2 regions of the Rossellomorea sp. ABR4_012 genome follow, and region 2 is predicted to be linked to the other one. Evidence: predicted binding sites of a transcription regulator. Region 2 holds the regulator's gene; the other holds the start of a gene.
What was found. Region 2 encodes LexA, which represses DNA repair genes until DNA is damaged. Its sites were predicted from a motif close to CGAACATATGTTCG; they were not measured.
Positions count from the first base shown of each region.

Region 1: the regulator LexA is predicted to act here: its motif matches at 8,273-8,286, upstream of parE (DNA topoisomerase IV subunit B).

Region 1 is NZ_JBSWVK010000006.1:168,079-178,440, reverse strand. It holds gene ACXAFV_RS20665 (hypothetical protein) at 1-73, shown strand, start outside; gene ACXAFV_RS20660 (HesB/YadR/YfhF family protein) at 121-411, opposite strand; gene ACXAFV_RS20655 (hypothetical protein) at 537-797, shown strand; gene ACXAFV_RS20650 (CapA family protein) at 959-2,116, opposite strand; gene plsY (glycerol-3-phosphate 1-O-acyltransferase PlsY) at 2,390-2,977, opposite strand; gene ACXAFV_RS20640 (purine/pyrimidine permease) at 3,519-4,811, shown strand; gene ACXAFV_RS20635 (ABC transporter ATP-binding protein) at 4,948-5,925, shown strand; gene ACXAFV_RS20630 (ABC transporter permease) at 5,922-6,581, shown strand; gene ACXAFV_RS20625 (glycine betaine ABC transporter substrate-binding protein) at 6,605-7,504, shown strand; gene ACXAFV_RS20620 (CoA-binding protein) at 7,658-8,068, shown strand; gene parE (DNA topoisomerase IV subunit B) at 8,386-10,335, shown strand; gene parC (DNA topoisomerase IV subunit A) at 10,339-10,362, shown strand, end outside.
Region 2 is NZ_JBSWVK010000004.1:244,886-255,247, forward strand. It holds gene tkt (transketolase) at 1-839, opposite strand, end outside; gene ACXAFV_RS17295 (DUF896 domain-containing protein) at 1,379-1,612, opposite strand; gene ACXAFV_RS17300 (YneB family resolvase-like protein) at 1,693-2,355, opposite strand; gene yneA (cell division suppressor protein YneA) at 2,369-2,695, opposite strand; gene lexA (transcriptional repressor LexA) at 2,855-3,475, shown strand; gene glnA (type I glutamate--ammonia ligase) at 3,581-4,915, opposite strand; gene ACXAFV_RS17320 (MerR family transcriptional regulator) at 4,955-5,371, opposite strand; gene ACXAFV_RS17325 (methionine gamma-lyase family protein) at 5,508-6,788, opposite strand; gene hflX (GTPase HflX) at 6,788-8,056, opposite strand; gene ACXAFV_RS17335 (trimeric intracellular cation channel family protein) at 8,246-8,854, shown strand; gene spoVK (stage V sporulation protein K) at 8,920-9,861, opposite strand; gene hfq (RNA chaperone Hfq) at 10,273-10,362, opposite strand, start outside.

The DNA of each region.
Region 1 (10,362 bases), on a different contig from region 2:
AATGGGAGAGACTCAGCGGCATGTCTTGAAAGAGGAAGGACTCCAGAACCATATAAAGCGTTTTCTGGAGTAAGAATAGAAGGCTGAAGCCTGTTAATTAAGTCAGGCTTCAGTACTCACTTACTTTTTGTATTCATAAGACGGTTCTTCGAGTTCATTATTAAATTCCACATATAAATCGTGACCGTCAAAGAACCATAAATCTCTTTCTTCAACAAAAAATGTGCGGTTATCCTTTTCGATTACTTTTCCTGCATCTATCGGTTCTTCCTTATTTACACCTAAAGAAAAACTGTCATGCAGAGGGCTGGAACCTCCATATCGTACATAAAAACGAACATATTCTCCTTCCTCTACGAGCATTTCGTTTTTAAACCACTTGAGGGCGTCTTTTGAAATATGTATGTCCACGCGTTTTCAGACTCCTTTCTCCACACTCATACTTGCATCCGTCCAATTATGGACGTGAGGCCGTTTTTATATTATAAACATAAAGAAACCGGAACATCTACTAATTCGCACAGGAGTTGATACACATGAAAACACAAGCCCTTTTATATTACATTGGAGCCTTTATTTTTGGAGGAATGGGATTATTAACTATTTTTCAGCTCGAAAAAGCAAGCTACAAAATGGAGGCAGGAACATTTATCATAGCAGCTGCCCTCATTTATTATGGGATGGTGACCCTCTATTATAAAAGCAGGAAATCGACGTTTATGATGGTTAACTTGGTCCTGGCCGTTCTTGCCCTTGCCGGGATTTTCTTTAATGGCGTACTGTTTGGGAGCCATTAACTATTACAACAAACAAAAATAGAGCCGACGTCTTTTAAAAGACGTAAGCTCTTTTTTGATTTTGGCTCTGTGATTCTGGTACCTGCCGGTAATGGATGAAGCAAATGCTATCGGCGCATATCAATTCATTCGATTCATTCTATTTGACCATCACGTTCAAGCTATTGAGGAACTCCATTCAACATATGCGAAACCATCTCATCTTCCGTATATGTGATAAACCCATTTTTTTGGGCAAAATCAAGCGGATAAATACGATAATTTTTATAGTTATTTTCAGCTACAAAAGTAGGATGAAACTCAATTGATGGATACGTAATGACAGACCCGGCAGGATTTCTCTGCTTTTCAATCTGAACCTCCGCCATACCCCCGATGTCTTTAAAATCACCTTTTTGGCCAGATAGGAAATTCCCCAGAGAATAGATGACGACGGCATCGCGTCCGTCACTTGTTTTATACGTCTGAATCGGCTGTAGTACGTGAGGATGGTGGCCAAAAATGATGTCAGCACCCTTTTCAGTTAGTACCTTCGCAAGCCTTTGCTGTTCATCCGTCGGAAAACGCTGATACTCATTTCCCCAATGAAGGCTCATGACCACCAGATCAATATCCATTGTTCTGGCTTTCTTGACCTCGGCAATCATCTTCTGTTCATCCAGAAGATTGACTAAGTAGTCCTTTCCTTCAGGGACAGGAATCCCATTTGTGCCATACGTATAGGAAAGAAGTGCAAATTTGATTCCGTTTACATTGAATGTGCGGATCTTTTCCTGATCTTCCAGATTTTTAAAAGCACCTACATACGGCATTGAGATCTCTTCATAATAGTCGATTGCACTCAGAAGTCCTTCTTCACCCTGATCCAGTGAATGATTATTTGCAGTAGTTACTGCATCAACGCCTACATCCTGCAGAGACTTTACGATCTCTTTTGGGCTATTGAAGAGAGGATAGCTTGATAAACCAATTTCACTTCCGCCAGGAGTGGACTCCTGATTGGCAATCAGAAAGTCAGGTTTCGACAGCATTTCCTTTACAGGTGCAAACATTGGTAAGAAATCATATTGAGAGCCTGATTTTGCATCATTATATACTGTGTTATGAAGAAGGATGTCTCCGATGGCTGCAATGCTGGCAGTAGATTTCATCGTTTTTCCTTCTGCCTGCACTTCTCTTGTTGCATGAAGAAGGGAAGTACCCTTTCCAGGCTGCTTATCTGAATTCCAGCTTTTGTACTGGTCCGTAACGATATATCCTATAACCAACAGTAATGGAATCACTAGTATCATGCTTGTTATGTACAACTTTCTGTTCATGTCCAAACCCCTTTGTCCTCATTTCATATATTCCCCTACTATTTTACAGGAAAAAATTGAAAAGCGGGAGATGCAATTTTTGTAATCATTATAGACGAAATCCAATAGAATTAATCGTGTATTAAATTATACTCAACACCTTTCTCAGCCGAATGGTTGCCACAATTATGCAGCAGCCTCATCGACGAAAATCGGCAAATGAAAAACGGCTTAAAACCGTTCATTTCGCCTCCTCTTACAGAGTGAAATGACTAGTTTTAAGCCGCTTCATTTTCAAAGCCACTTAATTTTAGGTTCAGTTCTGTTTTTGATACGTACAATATTTGCACGGTGTCTATAGATTACGAAGAAGGCAAGTACACCGACTACGACCATCAAGGGAATATCCCCAGTGAATAAAGTATAAGTAAAAGCAATAATGGCAGCAATAATAGATGATAATGATACGTATTTAGACACATACAAACCGAGAAAGAAAACGGCAAGTAATATCAGAAACAATAGCGGATCGTATCCCAAAAGGACGCCACCTGAAGTTGCAACGGCTTTTCCGCCCCTGAAGTTTGCAAAAAGAGGATACATATGACCGATCACTGCAAAGATACCTGCCACCAGCATAAACATCTTTGGTTCAACACTGAATAACAGAGGTAACAATGTAGCGGCTGTTCCTTTAAGGATGTCCATGATGGTTACGATCAGGCCAGCCTTCACCCCCAGTGTTCTGAAAGTGTTTGTACCGCCAAGATTTCCGCTCCCATGCTCGCGGATATCGATACCGTAAAATTTTTTTCCGATGATTAAACCAGAGGGGATGGAGCCCAGAATATAGGCTATAACAAGAATAAGGGCATAAATCATGATCACTGCTCCTTTAATTATATAGTATTAAAGTATAAATTTACCTGGAGAATTGTCCAGCTCCGGCGGCTAGAAGCTCGAGACATAAGTCATGCCATCCAAAAAGGCAAAGTGCGCCTTTATGGCTGCCCTGTCTTATGCTTGTCGCTTCTGAACGAGCCGTCTCCGCTATTCGATTTGTCCAGCTCCGGCGGCTAGCCCTCGAGGTCATAAGCTGAATGGTCCAAGAAGGCAAAATGCGCATTCCCGGCCCATTCAGCTTATGCTTGTCGGGGCTGAGCAAGCCGCCTCCGCTTTTCTTATGTATTGCGTTCTCTATTTTAACATGTTTTTGATTAAAACAGGGAGAAAATCAGGATTTTTTTAGTACCTGTTCATAAAACTAGATAATATTTTATAATATAGACCGATATTACATGTTTATCCTCTTCAATATGGTAAAATGAATACACTTTATTATTTGGCTGCGTTAAAGGGGATATTGATTTGAAGTGAGCCTTTAACAGAGCTTATATTTATTGAATTGAAGGTGAGCTTTTCTATGCATTTGTTTTTATCGGCGTTTCAATGGGTGGCGTTCATGGTTGCCGGATCTATTGCGGCTCCAATAGCGATCGCTGATTTATTTCAGCTGTCTCCATCAGAGACCGCCGGGTTCATACAGCGGACCATATTCGTGTTGGGAGCAGCCAGTCTCATTCAAGCGCTTATCGGACATAAACTGCCAATCAATGAAGGACCTGCAGGCCTGTGGTGGGGTGTATTTGCCATCTATGCTGGATTTTCAGGGACTCTATACAGCAGCCATACAGAAGTATTAACTGTTCTACAAGGCGGCATGATTACCAGTGGAATCATTTTCTTTCTGCTGAGTGCTACGGGTTTGTTAAAAAGATTGACTTCCTTATTTACACCGACCATTACCTTTATTTATTTGATGCTGTTGATTTTGCAGCTGAGCGGTTCATTTGTTAAAGGAATGTTCGGCATCAGCGGTGAAGAAGGGACACTCCAGCCAGTCGTTTTGCTCGGAAGCGTGTTGACGATCCTTATAGCGCTATATTTCTCCAGCCATAAAGTAAAGTGGGTACAACAATATTCCATCATTCTCGCTCTAATTGCAGGATGGCTCATTTTTGCGGGAATAGGACTAGGAGGACTAGAATCCGTTTCAAGCTCATGGTTCGCTTTACCAGAAATATTCGTATTTGGTGCACCTGAATTTGATACAGGTGTCGTCATTACGTCAGTGTTCATCACCTTCCTGCTGACGACCAATATGATTGCATCGATCAGAGTGATGGAGGAAGTGATGAAGACCCAAGGTGAACCTGTGTATGAACGGTATACATCAAGCGGCTTTGCTTCAGGGATCAATCAGCTCTTGGGAGGTGTATTTTCTGCCATCGGTTCTGTTCCGATATCCGGTTCAGCAGGATTTGTGACTGCGACGAAAATGTACCGCCTTCTACCATTCTTAGTAGGAAGTGCAATGATCATCCTCATTAGCCTGGTTCCCAAAGTGATGAATGTATTTGCAAGTTTACCAGCGCCGGTCGGGTATGCCGTCACAACAGTCATTTTCATTAAGATGGTCGGCCTTGCCCTGGGAGAATATCAAAAAGAAACGAACTTGGAGCGTACGCATTTTGTTGCTGGCATTTCTCTGATTGTCGGAGTGGGTGCCATGTTCGTTCCCCCGGCTGCGTTTAAAGATGTTCCTGTGGTAGCAGCTTCCATACTCAATAACGGACTCATTCTCGGTACAGTAACGGGCATATTGGTAGAGCAAACGATCAAGTCAAAAACGGATAAATCCATGAAAGGCGAGTAAACTATTTGTTTACTCGCTTTTTTTCGTATAGCATTAGCAGTGGAAGATTTTTCATCAAAGACTGCCCATATGTTTACCTATTTGGTAATGGGGGTATTCTTAATATGTTTAGATTAGATTTCAGGCAGGTGGTTAAATGATTGATTTCAAAAATGTCAAAAAAGTATACGAGGACGGGACAGAAGCGATTAAAGGAATCGACTTGACGATTCCTGAAGGTAAGCTTGTCGCGTTGATTGGTCCAAGCGGATGTGGTAAAACGACTACGATGAAAATGATTAACAAACTGATCGGGCTGACCAGCGGGACGATTACGATCAATGGCAGGGATATTTCGGAAGAAGATGAAGTTGAATTGAGAAGGAATATTGGATACGTCATTCAACGAATCGGACTCCTTCCTCATATGACGATTGAAGAGAATATTAGTCTGATACCGAAACTAAAAGGATGGAAGAAGGATAAATACGAAAGCAGAGTCGATGAATTGATGAACCTCGTGGGACTGGAACCCGGTATTTACCGAAAAAAATACCCCCTTGAAATGAGTGGAGGACAGCAGCAAAGGGTAGGTGTCATACGCGCACTTGCTGCAGAACCGCCAATTATCTTAATGGATGAACCATTCAGTGCCCTGGACCCCATCAGCAGGGAGCAGCTGCAGGATGAACTGAAGAATATTCAAAATTCAATACATAAAACAATCGTCTTTGTCACTCATGATATAGACGAAGCGTTAAAAATCGCTGATGAAATTGCCGTCATGAGGGACGGAAGAATTGAACAAATCGCAACACCCCAGGAATTGATTTCTTCACCCGCCAATGACTTTGTACGTTCATTTATCGGAGAGCATCGATTGGATGAAGGCAAAAAGGGAGTATTGGTGGGGGATATCCTCGATGAAAATCCGATTTTCCTCGAGTATGAAGAATCTGAATATGAAACGATTCCCCACGACGCGTCACTTTCAGAAGCCGCCGGTATATTTGTTACCAAAGAGCCTCATACACTGATCGTCACCAAAGACGGAAAGCGCATAGGAAGTGTATCCAGAAGTGATATCCTGAAAGCTGTCGCATCAGAACATAGAAGGGAGGATCCGTCACAATGATGCATACCCTTTCGCTATCATTTATTAATACGCTCACGACCCGTTCTGATGATATCATGACCGGACTGGTTGAACATCTTTATCTATCCTTCATCTCGATATTCATTGCGATTGTAATTTCCTTACCTCTTGGAATCTATATATCCAGGAAGAAGCAGATAGCAGAATTCTATATCGGGATAACTGCGGTCTTTCAAACGATACCCAGCCTGGCTTTATTCGGATTTTTGATCCCTCTGCTAGGTACGGGAAGTACAACGGCGATCATTGCGCTGACTGTCTATGCGCTGCTTCCGATTCTCAGGAACACATTTACCGGGATTGCGGGAGTGGATGAAGGTGTCATAGAAGCGGGAAAAGGAATGGGAATGACCAATTCACAGCTCTTATTCAAGATTGAGCTGCCGCTGGCCCTGCCTTTCATCATGGCGGGGATACGCACGGCCACAGTTTTAACGGTCGGTGTTGCCACGCTTGCGACATTCGTGGGAGCAGGGGGACTCGGTGATTTGATTTACCGGGGTCTATCTACTTGGAATAATTCACTTGTCCTTGCCGGGGCAATCCCGGCTGCACTCTTGGCATTATTCTTTGATTTTCTGTTAAGACTTTTGGAAAAGGCAACAACACCTAAAGGGTTGAAAGCCCGAAAATAATCCAAACAAAAAGGAGCATACATATGAAAAAGTTACTTACCCCTTTCATTATCCTGCTGGCAGCCTCGATCATCATTGCAGGCTGCGGCAATAACGGAGGGAAGGATACGATTACGGTATCCGGGAAAATGTGGACAGAACAATTTATCCTGACTCATATCATGGCTGAGTTACTTAAGGAAAAGACAGACCTTGATGTGAAGGTTGAAGAAGGTTTAGGGGAGGTATCGATCCTGACTCCGGCTCTTGAAAAAGGGGATATCGATGTATATGTTGAGTATACAGGTACCGGACTGGAAGCAGTACTTAAAGAACAGGCAGCGGAAGGAGCTTCCGGTGACGAAATACTGGATCAGGTTCGAAAAGGATATGAAGAAAAATTCAATGTAACATGGCTTAAGCCTCTTGGTTTTGAAAATACGTACACTCTTGCGTACACAGAGGATCAGGATTTTGATGCGAAAACATTTTCTGACTTAGTACCTCTTTCAAAGGACCTGAGCTTCGGTGCCCCGCACCAGTTCTATGAACGCGAGGGAGACGGCTACGATGCTTTTTCAATAGAATACGGCTTCGAATTCAAGAAAAAAGAGAGCTATGATCCAAATATTATGTATGAGGCTGTGAAAAATGGCGATGTAGATATCATCCCGGCCTTTACGACCGATGGAAGAATCGAACGATATAATCTAAAGTCAACGAAGGATGATAAAGGCTTCTTCCCGCCATATGATGCAGCACCGATCATCCGTCAGGAAGTACTGAAAGAGCATCCTGAGGTGGAAGATGCATTAAATGAATTAGCAGGTCAGATTTCTGAAAAAGAAATGAGTGAAATGAATGCAAAAGTGGATATCGATAAAAAAGAACCAAAAGATGTAGCACGTGAATTCCTCATTTCAAAAGGATTAATAAAAGAATAAGCAAAGATAGAGTGAATCCTTTTCTCCAGGGTTCACTTTATCTTTCGGAGAGCATATTCATAAAATTTTGAAAAATAAAGGAAATTATGCTATAAAAATAGAATAGGACTTTAGAACGTATACAACAGATATTCAAAAGGACGGTGCATTCTCATGATCGAAAATCCAACCCGTGAAGAAATGGGTCAACTATTGAAAAACTCCAAGCGTATTGCAGTCGTTGGGTTAAGTGACAATCCGGAACGTACATCTCATTCAGTGTCTAAGGCGATGCAGGATCAAGGCTATGAAATTATCCCGGTAAACCCTACCATCGATTCAGCCCTTGGGATAAAAGCGGTTTCTTCATTGGAGGAAATCGAAGGAACCGTAGATATTGTCAATGTTTTCAGGCGTTCGGAATTCCTTCCCGATATTGCAAAAGAATTTGATAAAATAGATGCTAAGGTATTCTGGGCCCAGCTCGGTGTCATGAATGATGAAGCTTACTCTTTCCTCAAAGAACGCGGGTATACAGTGATTATGGATCGGTGTATTAAGGTTGAACATGCTTTAACCAAATAGTTCTCACTAGGTGCAAGCGGCGTCTACCGCTTGTTTTTTTTCGGATAATTGATTTAATCGCTTTCACAGCGGATGATTGAAGCTTTAAAACAGGGGGATACCCCCCTGGAGTCCCGCAGTAATCAGAAAATTAATTTGCGAAAATGAAATAAAACGCTACAATATAGCATAGTGGTTTACTTAAAATGAGGAAAAACAGGTAAACGAACAAATGTTCTTATGTTATAGTAATTGTAGAACATAGAATCCGTATTGAAGTTCAGATACGGGCAGTGAAGTTTGAAAGGGGAATGTTCGTGGCCGACAAGAAACAGTCCATGGCTTATAATGATGATGCAATTCAGGTTTTAGAAGGCTTGGAAGCCGTTCGAAAAAGACCTGGTATGTACATTGGCTCTACTGACTCCAGAGGGCTGCATCATTTAGTATATGAAATTGTAGATAATGCAGTAGATGAAGCACTAGCAGGCTTCGGTAATGAAATCAACGTCACCATACATAAAGATAACAGTATTTCCGTACAGGATAGAGGGCGAGGGATGCCAACAGGGATGCATAAAATGGGGAAACCGACCCCTGAGATCATCCTGACCGTCCTTCATGCCGGCGGGAAGTTCGGTCAGGGCGGCTACAAGACAAGCGGCGGTCTACATGGAGTCGGGGCTTCAGTCGTTAATGCGCTGTCGGAATGGCTCGTCGTTACAATCGAGAGAGACGGCATCAAGTATGAACAGCGCTTTGAAAAAGGCGGAAAACCCGAAACAACTTTAGAAAAAATCGGTAAAACCAAAAAGTCGGGTACGCTTATACATTTTAAACCCGATCCTGAAATTTTCAGTTCAACAACATATAATTACGACACACTATGTGAACGTTTAAGAGAATCCGCCTTCCTTTTGAAAGGCTTGAAAATTGAAATTATAGATGAACGTCATGATCAAAAAGAAGTGTTTCACTATGAAAGCGGCATTCAGGCCTTCGTCCAATACTTAAACGAAGAAAAAGACAGCCTTCACAATGTTGCGTTCTTTGAAGGCGCGAATCATAACATTGAAGTGGAATTTGCGTTTCAGTTCAATGACGGATTTTCTGAAAATATCCTGTCCTTCGTCAACAACGTACGTACAAAAGACGGCGGCACTCATGAAGCAGGTGCCAAGACTGCCATGACAAGGGTGTTCAATGAGTATGCACGTAAAGCAGGAATCCTTAAAGACCGTGATAAGAATCTGGAAGGGACGGATATCAGGGAAGGCCTTGCAGCGATTGTATCTGTCCGCATCCCGGAAGAACTCCTGCAATTCGAAGGACAGACAAAAGGAAAGCTAGGTACAAGTGAAGCCCGCTCAGCGGTGGATTCCGTCGTTTCAGAGCACCTGCTGTATTTTCTGGAAGAGAACCCGGATACAAGCTCGCTCTTGATCAAAAAATCGATCAAAGCGGCTCAAGCGCGTGAAGCTGCACGAAAAGCCCGTGAAGATGCACGTAACGGAAAAAAACGAAAACGTTCTGAAACGGTGCTGTCAGGAAAGCTGACGCCTGCCCAATCGAGAAATCCGCAGCGGAATGAACTGTACCTGGTAGAGGGTGATTCTGCAGGAGGTTCTGCAAAACAAGGGCGTGACCGGAAGTTTCAGGCGATCCTGCCTCTCCGTGGTAAAGTCATCAACACAGAAAAGGCTAAATTACAGGATATTTTCAAAAATGAAGAAATCAATACCATCATCCACGCCATCGGCGGAGGAGTAGGACCTGAATTCAACGTCGAAGACATCAACTACGATAAGATTGTGATCATGACCGATGCCGATACGGATGGGGCACATATCCAGGTATTACTGCTTACCTTCTTCTACCGCTACATGAAACCGCTGGTTGAAGCCGGGAAAATTTACATCGCCCTGCCTCCGCTTTATAAAGTGAGCAAAGGAACAGGAAAGAAAGAAAAAATTGAATATGCTTGGACAGATGAAGAGCTTCAAGGTGCGATGAAAAAAATCGGTAAAGGGTATATGATCCAACGATATAAGGGTCTTGGTGAAATGAATGCAGATCAACTATGGGAAACGACCATGGATCCGGAGACAAGAGCACTGATCAGAGTAAGAATCGATGATGCTGCACGTGCTGAACGCCGTGTCACGACGCTGATGGGCGACAAAGTCGAACCACGCCGTAAATGGATCGAAAGCAACGTAGCATTTGGCTTGGAAGAAGACGGAAGCATCTTGGAAAATGAAAACATCACGGTCGCAGAGGAGGGGTAATACATGACAACAGTAGAAAGATATCAA
Region 2 (10,362 bases):
TTGTAAGCTTCTTTAGTAAGCTTCATTTCTTCTTCGCCAAGCGGGGCACCATGAACATCGGACTTACCTGACTTATTTGGTGCACCGTATCCGATAACAGTCTTAACTTCAATCATCGTCGGGCGGGAAGTGTCAGATTGAGCCTCTTCAATCGCTTTTGAAATTTCCTCAAGATCATTACCGTCTTCCACCCTGATATATTGCCAGCCATATGACTCAAATCGGCCTTTAACACTTTCAGAGAAAGATTTATCCAAATCTCCATCCAAAGAAATATCATTTGAATCATAAAGAACAACCAAGCGTCCAAGTTTTAGATGAGCGGCTAAAGATGCTGCCTCAGAAGAGACACCTTCCATTAAATCTCCATCACCGCAAATCGAGTATGTATAATGGTCAACGAGATTGTAATTATCTTTATTGTAGGTTGCAGCCAAATGCCTTTCTGCAAGCGCCATTCCCACAGCCATCGCAATCCCTTGGCCAAGAGGTCCAGTAGTGGCTTCTACACCTGGTGTGTGACCATACTCAGGGTGTCCAGGCGTTCTGCTTCCCCATTGGCGGAACTCTTTAAGGTCATCCATTGATACATCATAACCAGATAAATGGAGAAGGCTGTACAGGAGCATGGAACCATGTCCGGCAGATAAAACAAAACGGTCTCTGTTAAACCACTCAGGATTTTTAGGGTTGTGGTTCATGAAGCGTGTCCATAAGGCATACGCCATAGGTGCTGCACCCATAGGCATACCCGGGTGCCCTGAACCTGCTTTTTCAATTGCATCGATAGATAATGTTCGCATTGTATTAATTGCTAATTGATCTGTATTATCAAACATAAGTCAGACATCCTTCCTTTTCATACTTCCTTATTAATATTAATCTTCTTTGGTAGTTTATACAACTAACTTGAATGATAACATGACTTTGTTATGTTGAGAAATAAAAACCCCTTCTAAAGTTCATTTAATAGAGCAAACCTTTCCTATGTTGATTTACTTTGGCAAATACCCCCATTAAATAAAGCTTATTGACTTAAAATACACCACTTTACGCCGCTTTTGATTTCCGTGTAAGACTTCGCTTTCCGCGGGCGGCCGGTGAGCCTGGCTGAAGAGACTTTATGGGCTTTCAACTGTCCAGCTACAGGGCTTAGAGGCACATGTCATAAGGCAATCGACCAAGAAGGCAAAGAGCGCCTTCATGACTGACTTGGCTTATGCCACCCGCCTCTGATCAAAGCTCTTCCGCTTTTCTGATAGGAGTCTTCGTCTTGCACTCCAATCAACCGCTGGAATGTTTCCTAATCAAAAAATACTTTTAAAAAAATCCAATCAAAAAAGTCATCATGGAATGACCACCCATGATGACTTGCAATTTAATGCATTTTTCGTTTGTTTTGTATTTCTTTGACTTTCTTAGGGGTCACTTCGTTGCCCTCTGAGTCGAATATGCGTGTGTTTTCAATCGTACCTTTCATTGATTGACGAAATGTCTCCAGGTATTCTTTTCTTAACTTAGTTTGTTCCTTTGCTTCATTTTCGGTTAAACCACTTGCTTTTGACTTCTTGGCCAGTTCATTTATTCTATTCATCTTTTTCTTTGAAAGCATTTATGAAAACTCCTTTACAGCTATTATCCATTTACCTGCAGCTCTTTGAAATATAACGATATGTTACTAGATAATAGCCTTTATGACAAGGGTCTTGTTTCTTGCTGGGCTTCAGTATACTCTTTAAATCTTCTATGCACTGTCGCTTTTGATATGTTATACCCAAACCCTCTCAACGTAGCAGCGATTTCGGCAAACGTCAGCTCATTCCTTCTCAGTCGTACAATTTCTTCAACCGGCACTTCAATCCGCTCTCTGCCTTCCAAATTCCCTTTGTTTTTTAAGTTTTTGTGAGGACGGAAACCATTTTCAACCGCTCTTTTCATTCCTCGTTTAATCTTTAAATTATGGAGCTTTCTTTGGTACTCTTCTACCATACTGACAATATTGATGACCATTGAATCTGATTCAGATAAATGCAGTTCCCCACTATGGGTCTGACTAATAATTTTTACATTTTCCTTCAAAATGCAATGGATTAAGGCAATCTTTGCATTCCCTCTTCCTATTCTCGTTTCATCTTGAATCAGCACTGTATCAATGGACCCATCCTTTATTAAATCCAATAAGGTCAGAACACCTGGACGGTCTAGTTCAAAACCGCTTGCCTGATCCTTAATAATCGCTCGAACGTCAAATTGGTGTTCCTCTGCAAGCTTCACCAATTCTGCTTCCTGTCTTTCCAGGGAAGTTTCCTGTGTGTCTTTCTTTGTACTTACCCTGCAGTATATCGCAGCATTCATAGAATCTCACCCTCTATTCGTTATTCATGGCAAGCTGTATATCGGAGTGGGTAGAATAAGTGGAAGTTTCTACAGGCAAAACCAGGGACATTCCCGGTTCAATTGAGAAAGAAATAAGATTATTTTCTTTTCCCACCCATTTTATAAACTCTTCTCTAGTCATGGAATATTCTCCTTCAAACTTTTCTGCAATCGTCCAGAGAGTATCACCCTTACTTACAGTAACAGTTTCATAGGAAGGCTCGCTCCCTGCGGTTAAAAATAAATAGCCTGCTGATAAAAAAGATAATACAAAAAGAATGATTATGTAAGAGAAACGGTTCCAGATTTGTGTTAACATACAAAATTACCCCCATGCGAATATTTGTTCTGTTTTTTGTAATTTGATTGTAATACGAACATTCGTTTGGTGTCAACCAAAAATTCGAACTTATGTTTGTATCAATTGGAAAGACATGCTATAATGGGAACATAAGATCGATAATAGAGGTGCGTGAACATGACTAAATTGTCTAAACGACAGCAAGACATACTTCAATACATTAAAGTATCTGTGAAAGAAAAGGGTTATCCGCCTTCAGTCCGGGAAATTGGTGAAGCTGTGGGATTGGCTTCCAGTTCCACGGTCCACGGCCATCTGGCAAGACTCGAAAGCAAAGGACTTATCCGCCGGGATCCAACCAAGCCAAGGGCAATTGAGATCCTCGATTTAGAAGAAGACACGATCCCTCGTCAAAAAGTTGTAAATGTACCGTTAATTGGTAAAGTAACGGCAGGTCAGCCTATTACGGCTGTTGAAAATGTCGAGGAATTCTTTCCGCTGCCTGAGCGTCTCGCTCCTTCAGATGAACAGGTCTTCATGCTTGAAATCATGGGGGACAGTATGATCGAAGCCGGTATTCTAGATGGGGACTTCGTCATCGTAAGACAACAGCAGACTGCTAACAACGGGGATATCGTAGTCGCAATGACAGAAGAGGACGAAGCAACAGTCAAACGTTTTTTCAAAGAGAAAGATTTCGTAAGACTACAGCCTGAGAACTCAACGATGAGTCCGATTATTTTACGAAATGTATCTATTTTAGGAAAAGTCATTGGTGTCTATCGACAAGTCCATTAATTCAAAAAAACGCTATTAAATAGCGTTTTTTTGTTTGGCCAACACGCATAAAAAGCCAGCGCTCTAATCAGCGCTGGCTTTTTTGTCGATTCTAAATCATGATTTTTAGTACATTTGGATATACTGCTCTCTCTCCCAAGGATGCACTTGTGTACGGAACATATCCCATTCGATTTCCTTCGCTTCCACGAAGTGTTCAAAGATATGGCCTCCAAGAGATTTAACAATAACCTCATCTTTTTTCAGTTCTTCTAAGGCAGCGTATAAAGTTGCTGGTAAATCAACGATACCTGCTTCTTCACGTTCCTTTTTATCCATTACATAGATGTTTCGGTCGATTGGTTTAGGCGCATCAAGATTGTTTTTGATGCCGTCGAGACCTGCTGCAAGAAGGACAGACATAGCCAGGTAAGGGTTAGCTGCTGGGTCCACACTTCTTACTTCTACACGTGTACTGATACCACGGGAAGCAGGAATACGGATTAATGGGCTTCGGTTTTGAGCTGACCACGCAACATAACATGGAGCCTCATAACCAGGAACCAGACGTTTATACGAGTTGACTGTAGGGTTGGTGATTGCAGTGAATGCAGTTGCATGCTTAATTGTTCCTGCAAGGAACTGGCGTGCAGTGTCACTTAATTGCAAGTCTCCTTTTTCATCGAAGAAAGCATTTTTACCATCTTTGAATAGTGACATGTTACAATGCATCCCTGAACCATTCACTCCGAATAATGGTTTCGGCATGAATGTTGCATGAAGCCCGTGCTTACGTGCAATTGTTTTTACAACAAGTTTAAACGTTTGAATATCGTCACAAGCTTTTAGTGCACTTGCATATTTAAAGTCGATTTCATGCTGACCAGGAGCAACCTCATGGTGTGATGCTTCGATTTCAAAGCCCATTTCTTCTAATTCAAGGGCGATATCACGACGGCAATTTTCGCCTAAGTCTGTAGGTGCAAGGTCAAAATAACCGCCATTATCATTCAATTCAAGAGTAGGTTCACCATTTACATCTAATTTGAAGAGGAAGAATTCCGGTTCAGGCCCTAGATTGAAATCAGAAAATCCAAGCTCTTCCATTTCTTTTAGCACTCGTTTAAGGTTGTTACGCGGATCACCTTCAAAAGGAGTCCCATCCGGATTATAGATATCACAGATTAAGCGTGCAACTTTTCCTTTTTCCGCTGTCCACGGGAATACAAGCCATGTGTCAAGATCCGGGAAAAGATACATATCCGACTCTTCAATACGCACGAATCCTTCGATTGAAGATCCATCAAACATCATTTTATTATCTAATGCTTTTTCTAACTGACTGAATGGGATCTCTACATTCTTAATCGTCCCTAGAATGTCAGTGAATTGCAGACGAATGAACTTAACACCCTCTTCATTCGCTAATCTAATCACATCTTCACGAGTATACTTTGCCATTTACGTAATTCCTCCTCAGATTTAATTAAAGGTTATTTATTAATGAAAAAAGCGTGACATATCTCCCTGGCGTAAGGAAGCCCGATTAAACTTTCCGGAATGCATCAATTCATTTCGGAGTAATTTTCTCAGCTGTTTGTCGGAAAGATCCTGTCGTGCTTTTTCTTCCTCCTCATTACTTGTTTCAGATACTACTTTCTTTTCGTCCATGGCAGACACCGAGAATATCTTCTTTATACCCGCCATATTCACCCCTTGATCTAACAAATCCTTAACTTCTAATAGTTTATCAATGTCATTCAAGGAAAAGAGTCTACGATTTCCCTCTGTTCTTGCAGGAGTAATCAACTCATGTTCTTCATAGTATCGAATCTGACGAGCTGTTAAGTCCGTGAGCTGCATGACAATACTTATAGGGAATAGTGCCATCGTTCGACGAATTTCACTTCCACTCATCTCGATTCCTCCTTTTCTTTTCCTTCATGTTTTCATTATATGTAATGTCAGAAGTTCTGTCAATGAAATGTTAGAAATTCTTACACGAAAACTCAAATGAAAAGGATAGTCGATTTTAGACTATCCAATTACTGTTTTAATATCCGGTATAAATGGTTATTAAACCTTTTTCGATTAAATTATCTATGGCCGTACACACAGCTATTTTCACATGTGCATACGTCAATCCCCCTTGTACATATGCGGTATATGGAGGTCTGATCGGTCCGTCTGCTGATAATTCTATACTTGATCCCTGGATGAAAGTACCCGCAGCCATGATGACATCATCTTCATATCCGGGCATATAATTCGGATAAGGCGTAAAATGCGAATTGATTGGAGATGCAAATTGAATCGCCTGGCAGAAAGCGACCATCTTATCCTTGTCGTCAAATTGAACAGATTGTATGAGGTCTGTACGTTTGTCCACGGGAGCGGGATTTGTATTCATCCCTAACTCTGTCAGCATGGCAGAAGTAAAGACAGCTCCTTTCAAGGACTGTGCGACAACATGCGGTGCAAGGAAAAATCCTTGGTACATCTCCTGCAGGCTATAGAGGGAAGCCCCTGCTTCTGCTCCGATGCCCGGAGACGTCATTCTGTATGAGCAGGCTTCCACCAAATCCTCTTTCCCTACAATATAACCGCCTGTCTTTGCAAGGCCTCCACCCGGATTTTTAATTAACGATCCGGCCATGAGATCCGCCCCGACATGACACGGCTCAAGTTCCTCCACAAATTCACCGTAACAATTATCTACAAAGACAACAATCTTGGGATCGATCTCTTTGACAAAGCGAATCATTTCTTTAATTTCTTCGATTGTAAAAGAAGGACGGTTGGCATATCCTTTCGAACGTTGAATCCCTATCATTTTAGTCTTTGTGGAGATCGTTTCCTGAACTCTTGCAAAGTCCACTTTTCCGGACCCATCAAGATCCACACATGCATACGAAATGCCGAAATCTTTCAGCGATCCGGTTCCTTCCCCTCTTATTCCTACTATTTCTTCAAGGGTATCATAAGGTTTACCAGTTATATACACTAATTCATCACCGGGTCTTAACACACCAAATAATGCAATGGAAATGGCATGCGTCCCTGAAATGATCTGCGGTCTAACCAATCCGGCTTCACCGCCGAATACATCTGCGTAAATACTTTCAAGCGTGTCCCGGCCTATATCGTCGTACCCATAACCGGTAGACGGGATGAAGTGAGAGTCACTTACTTTATGCTTCTGAAACGAACTGAGCACTTTAAACTGATTCTTCTCAGCACGTTCATCAATTTCTTTATGGATTGAGTGAATTGAATTTTCCACTTTATTTACTAGAGGTTTTAAAACCTGTCCATGCACTAATTGTTCAAACATCACTTGCTTCCCTTCTGCTTTTGAAATTTCTTGATGCTTCCTCTTATTTGATGATCTTCAAGATGATACCCGATTATTTCGTAAGATTGAGATTCCTCCAGGAATTCGAGTTTTTTTAAGATGGTTTCATTCTTAAGCTGAGAGAGGATCTTCCCTTCACTTGCAGGAATCAATACATGATATGGAGCCATTTGATTCTTAACCATCTCTTCGATCTTTAACAAAAGCTTTTTGCGATCTTCACTGTCTATGGCACTGACTATTATCTGATCTGCACCACTCATCGGCACAAACTCAGGATGACTAATATCCCGCTTATTGTAAACCGTCAGCATAGGCAACCCTTCCATTCCCAGGTCTTTTAGCAGTGTTTGAACGGTTTCTTCATGCTGGTGATAATCCGGATTCGAACTATCCACTACATGTAAAAGGAGATCCGCTTCTTTCACTTCTTCAAGTGTGGAGCGAAAGGCTGCTATCAAAGAGGTTGGCAGATCTTGAATGAATCCTACGGTATCCGTCAGTAAGGTATAATAACCGCTGGGTAAAACCATTTTCCTTGTCATCGGATCCAATGTGGCAAAGAGCTGGTTTTCTTCATAGGAATCAGCTATTGAAAGCCGATTGAATAAGGTGGACTTACCTGCGTTCGTATAACCGACGAGGGCTGTCTGAAAGGCTTTATTTTTCTTTCTTCGTTCACGATATCTCTCCCTATGTTCAACAATTGTTTGAAGCTGTTTTTTGATATCATCGATTCTGCGATGAATATGTCTTCTATCGCTTTCGAGCTTTGTTTCACCGGGGCCTCTAGTACCGATGCCCCCACCCAGCCTCGATAAGGATGTACCTTGTCCGATTAAGCGGGGAAGCAAATACTGAAGCTGTGCTAATTCTACCTGCAGCTTCCCTTCACGGGACCTGGCCCGCTGAGCGAAAATATCCAAAATAAGCTGAGTCCGGTCGATGACCCTTGCATCCAGCTCTTTGGATAGATTACGTATCTGGCTGGGGGAAAGCTCATCGTTGAAAATGATGATATCAGGTTCAAATTGTTCTTCCAGCGCAGCAAGTTCTTCTACCTTTCCTTTTCCTATATATGTACTCGGATGAATCCTGTCCCTCTTTTGAGATAATACCGCCAGCACTTCACCCTGAGCCGTCTCAGTCAATTCTTCAAGCTCTTTCATGCTATATTGAAAGCGGAGGTCATCTTCTTCCAACTGACAACCCACTAACAGGGTTTTTTCCTTCACATCTTTTTTCAATAAGCACCCTTCTCTCAATTGGTATCGTTGTATAAATCCCATCTTATCAAAAGTAATTCACAAACTCTATGTTTAAAGTCATGAAAAATGGTTGCAAATGAATTTTTTCGTGATAAAATCAGTATGTTTGAATAGAAGAGATTAGTAATTTATCTACATAGATTACGGATAAGGTTAGGAGGCATGGGTATGACCTGGGAAGTATTGAGTATCATCGGAACCATTGCATTTGCTGTATCTGGTGCCATCATCGCTATGGAAGAAGAATATGACATTCTTGGCGTTTATATATTGGGGATTGTCACCGCCTTTGGAGGAGGGGCCATCAGGAATTTACTCATCGGTGTTCCGGTCTCTGCTCTATGGGAACAGGGAATGTTGTTTCAAATTGCCCTTCTGGCCATTACTGCTGTTTTTATATTTCCTAATAACCTGTTAAAACATTGGAGGCGTTGGGGGAATTTCTTTGATGCTGTAGGTCTTTCAGCCTTTGCGATACAGGGAGCTTTATATGCGTCTGAAATGAGCCACCCCCTTTCAGCAGTCATCGTGGCTGCCGTTCTGACCGGAAGCGGCGGAGGGATCATCCGTGATCTTCTAGCAGGAAGAAAGCCCCTTGTTCTACGCTCTGAAATATATGCTGTCTGGGCAGTCATGTGCGGAGCTGCTGTTGGACTCGGGATAACAAGTTCATCATTTGAATTATATACTTTATTCATTCTGACGACATCGTTACGTGTCCTATCTTACTTGTATAAATGGCGCTTACCCAATAGAAGTCTACGGGCACATGGTTGATCAAATATAAAAAAGCATTCTGCGAAAGAATGCTTTTTTTATATTTCAAAAAAAATTTGTCATTATCAATCAGCAGTACCCTTTGTAAATATTAAATCATTGCTCCTGATCGTGATTAAGTCATTTCTACTGTAACAATTCTCCAAGAGAAGTCTCATCGCTTGGGCCCGTATCGATTTTTCCAGTATGTTTCTAACGTACCTCCCATTTGAAAATGCCATGGGTGACAGAGAATTTTTTGCCGAGTGCAAATGGTCCCGTATTTTTCTTTCGGCATCAGAACTTAATAAGTATTGCTTTTCATCCAGCATCCTCTTTCCGATTTCCATCAATTGATCGACAGTATAATCCGGAAAATGAAACACGAGCGGAAACCTGGACTGAAGCCCTGGATTCAACGTAAGGAAATGATCCATCTCCTTTGAATAACCCGCAAGTATAAGGATGAACTCATGTTGTTTATCTTCCATGTGTTTAACAAGTGTATCAATCGCTTCCTTCCCGAAATCCTTCTCTCCCCCTCTCCCCAATGAATAGGCTTCATCGATGAATAATATCCCGCCTAAAGATTTTTTGATCAAGTCCCTTGTTTTTTGCGCAGTATGACCGATATACTCCCCGACCAAGTCAGCTCTTTCAGCTTCGATCAGATGGCCTTTGGATAACACATTCATCTTCAAAAATAATTTACCTATAATTCTTGCTACAGTCGTTTTCCCTGTACCCGGGTTACCTTTAAACATCATATGAAGAGCTTGCTTTCCTGCTTTCAACCCCATCGCTTCACGTTTTTTATTTACATATATCCATGCATAAATTTCTTTTACCATCTTTTTCATTTCTTCCATTCCGACAAGAGACCCTAGCTCTTCTTCGATCTCCTTTAAAGCCACATGCTCTTGAGGGAATGATTGGGGCAGAGTATCGGGCTTAAGTGTATCCCGTACTGAATTACGTTTCTGTGAATTTAGTACAATACTGATTTGCCCATTATTTTTCATTCTCATTGGTTGCTGTTCCAAAAATTTCACCTCACCATTCTACAGACAATATACGCTTAGAGGCCTTTTGGGTGACAAACGCCTATTTTTTCTTCTCTATTTCGACACACATACTAAATTTAAGAATACGAAATGAAAAAAACGCAGAATCCTGTCATATCTTGCGCTTTCCCGAGAAATATACAGAAACCTGAACGTATTTAGAACGATTCCCAACTTAGATCCCGGTCACCTCTTCAACAGCAAAGTAAAAAAAGGAGATGAACTGAGATTCTCATATCATTCTATTCAAACGTTCCCCTTTTCATTATTTAAAAGTATAAATTTACGAGGAATATCGGTTAAAAAATAAAAAAGCTGCCCGATATTATCAGGCAGCCTTGTCAGTTACAATTGATTAGAACCAGAACTAAACGTTTAATTACTTTCTTCAAAATTTATTTGAACATTTCGCTGAGGTGCGAATGTTGAAATGGCATGCTTATAAACAAGCTGCTGTTTCCCTTC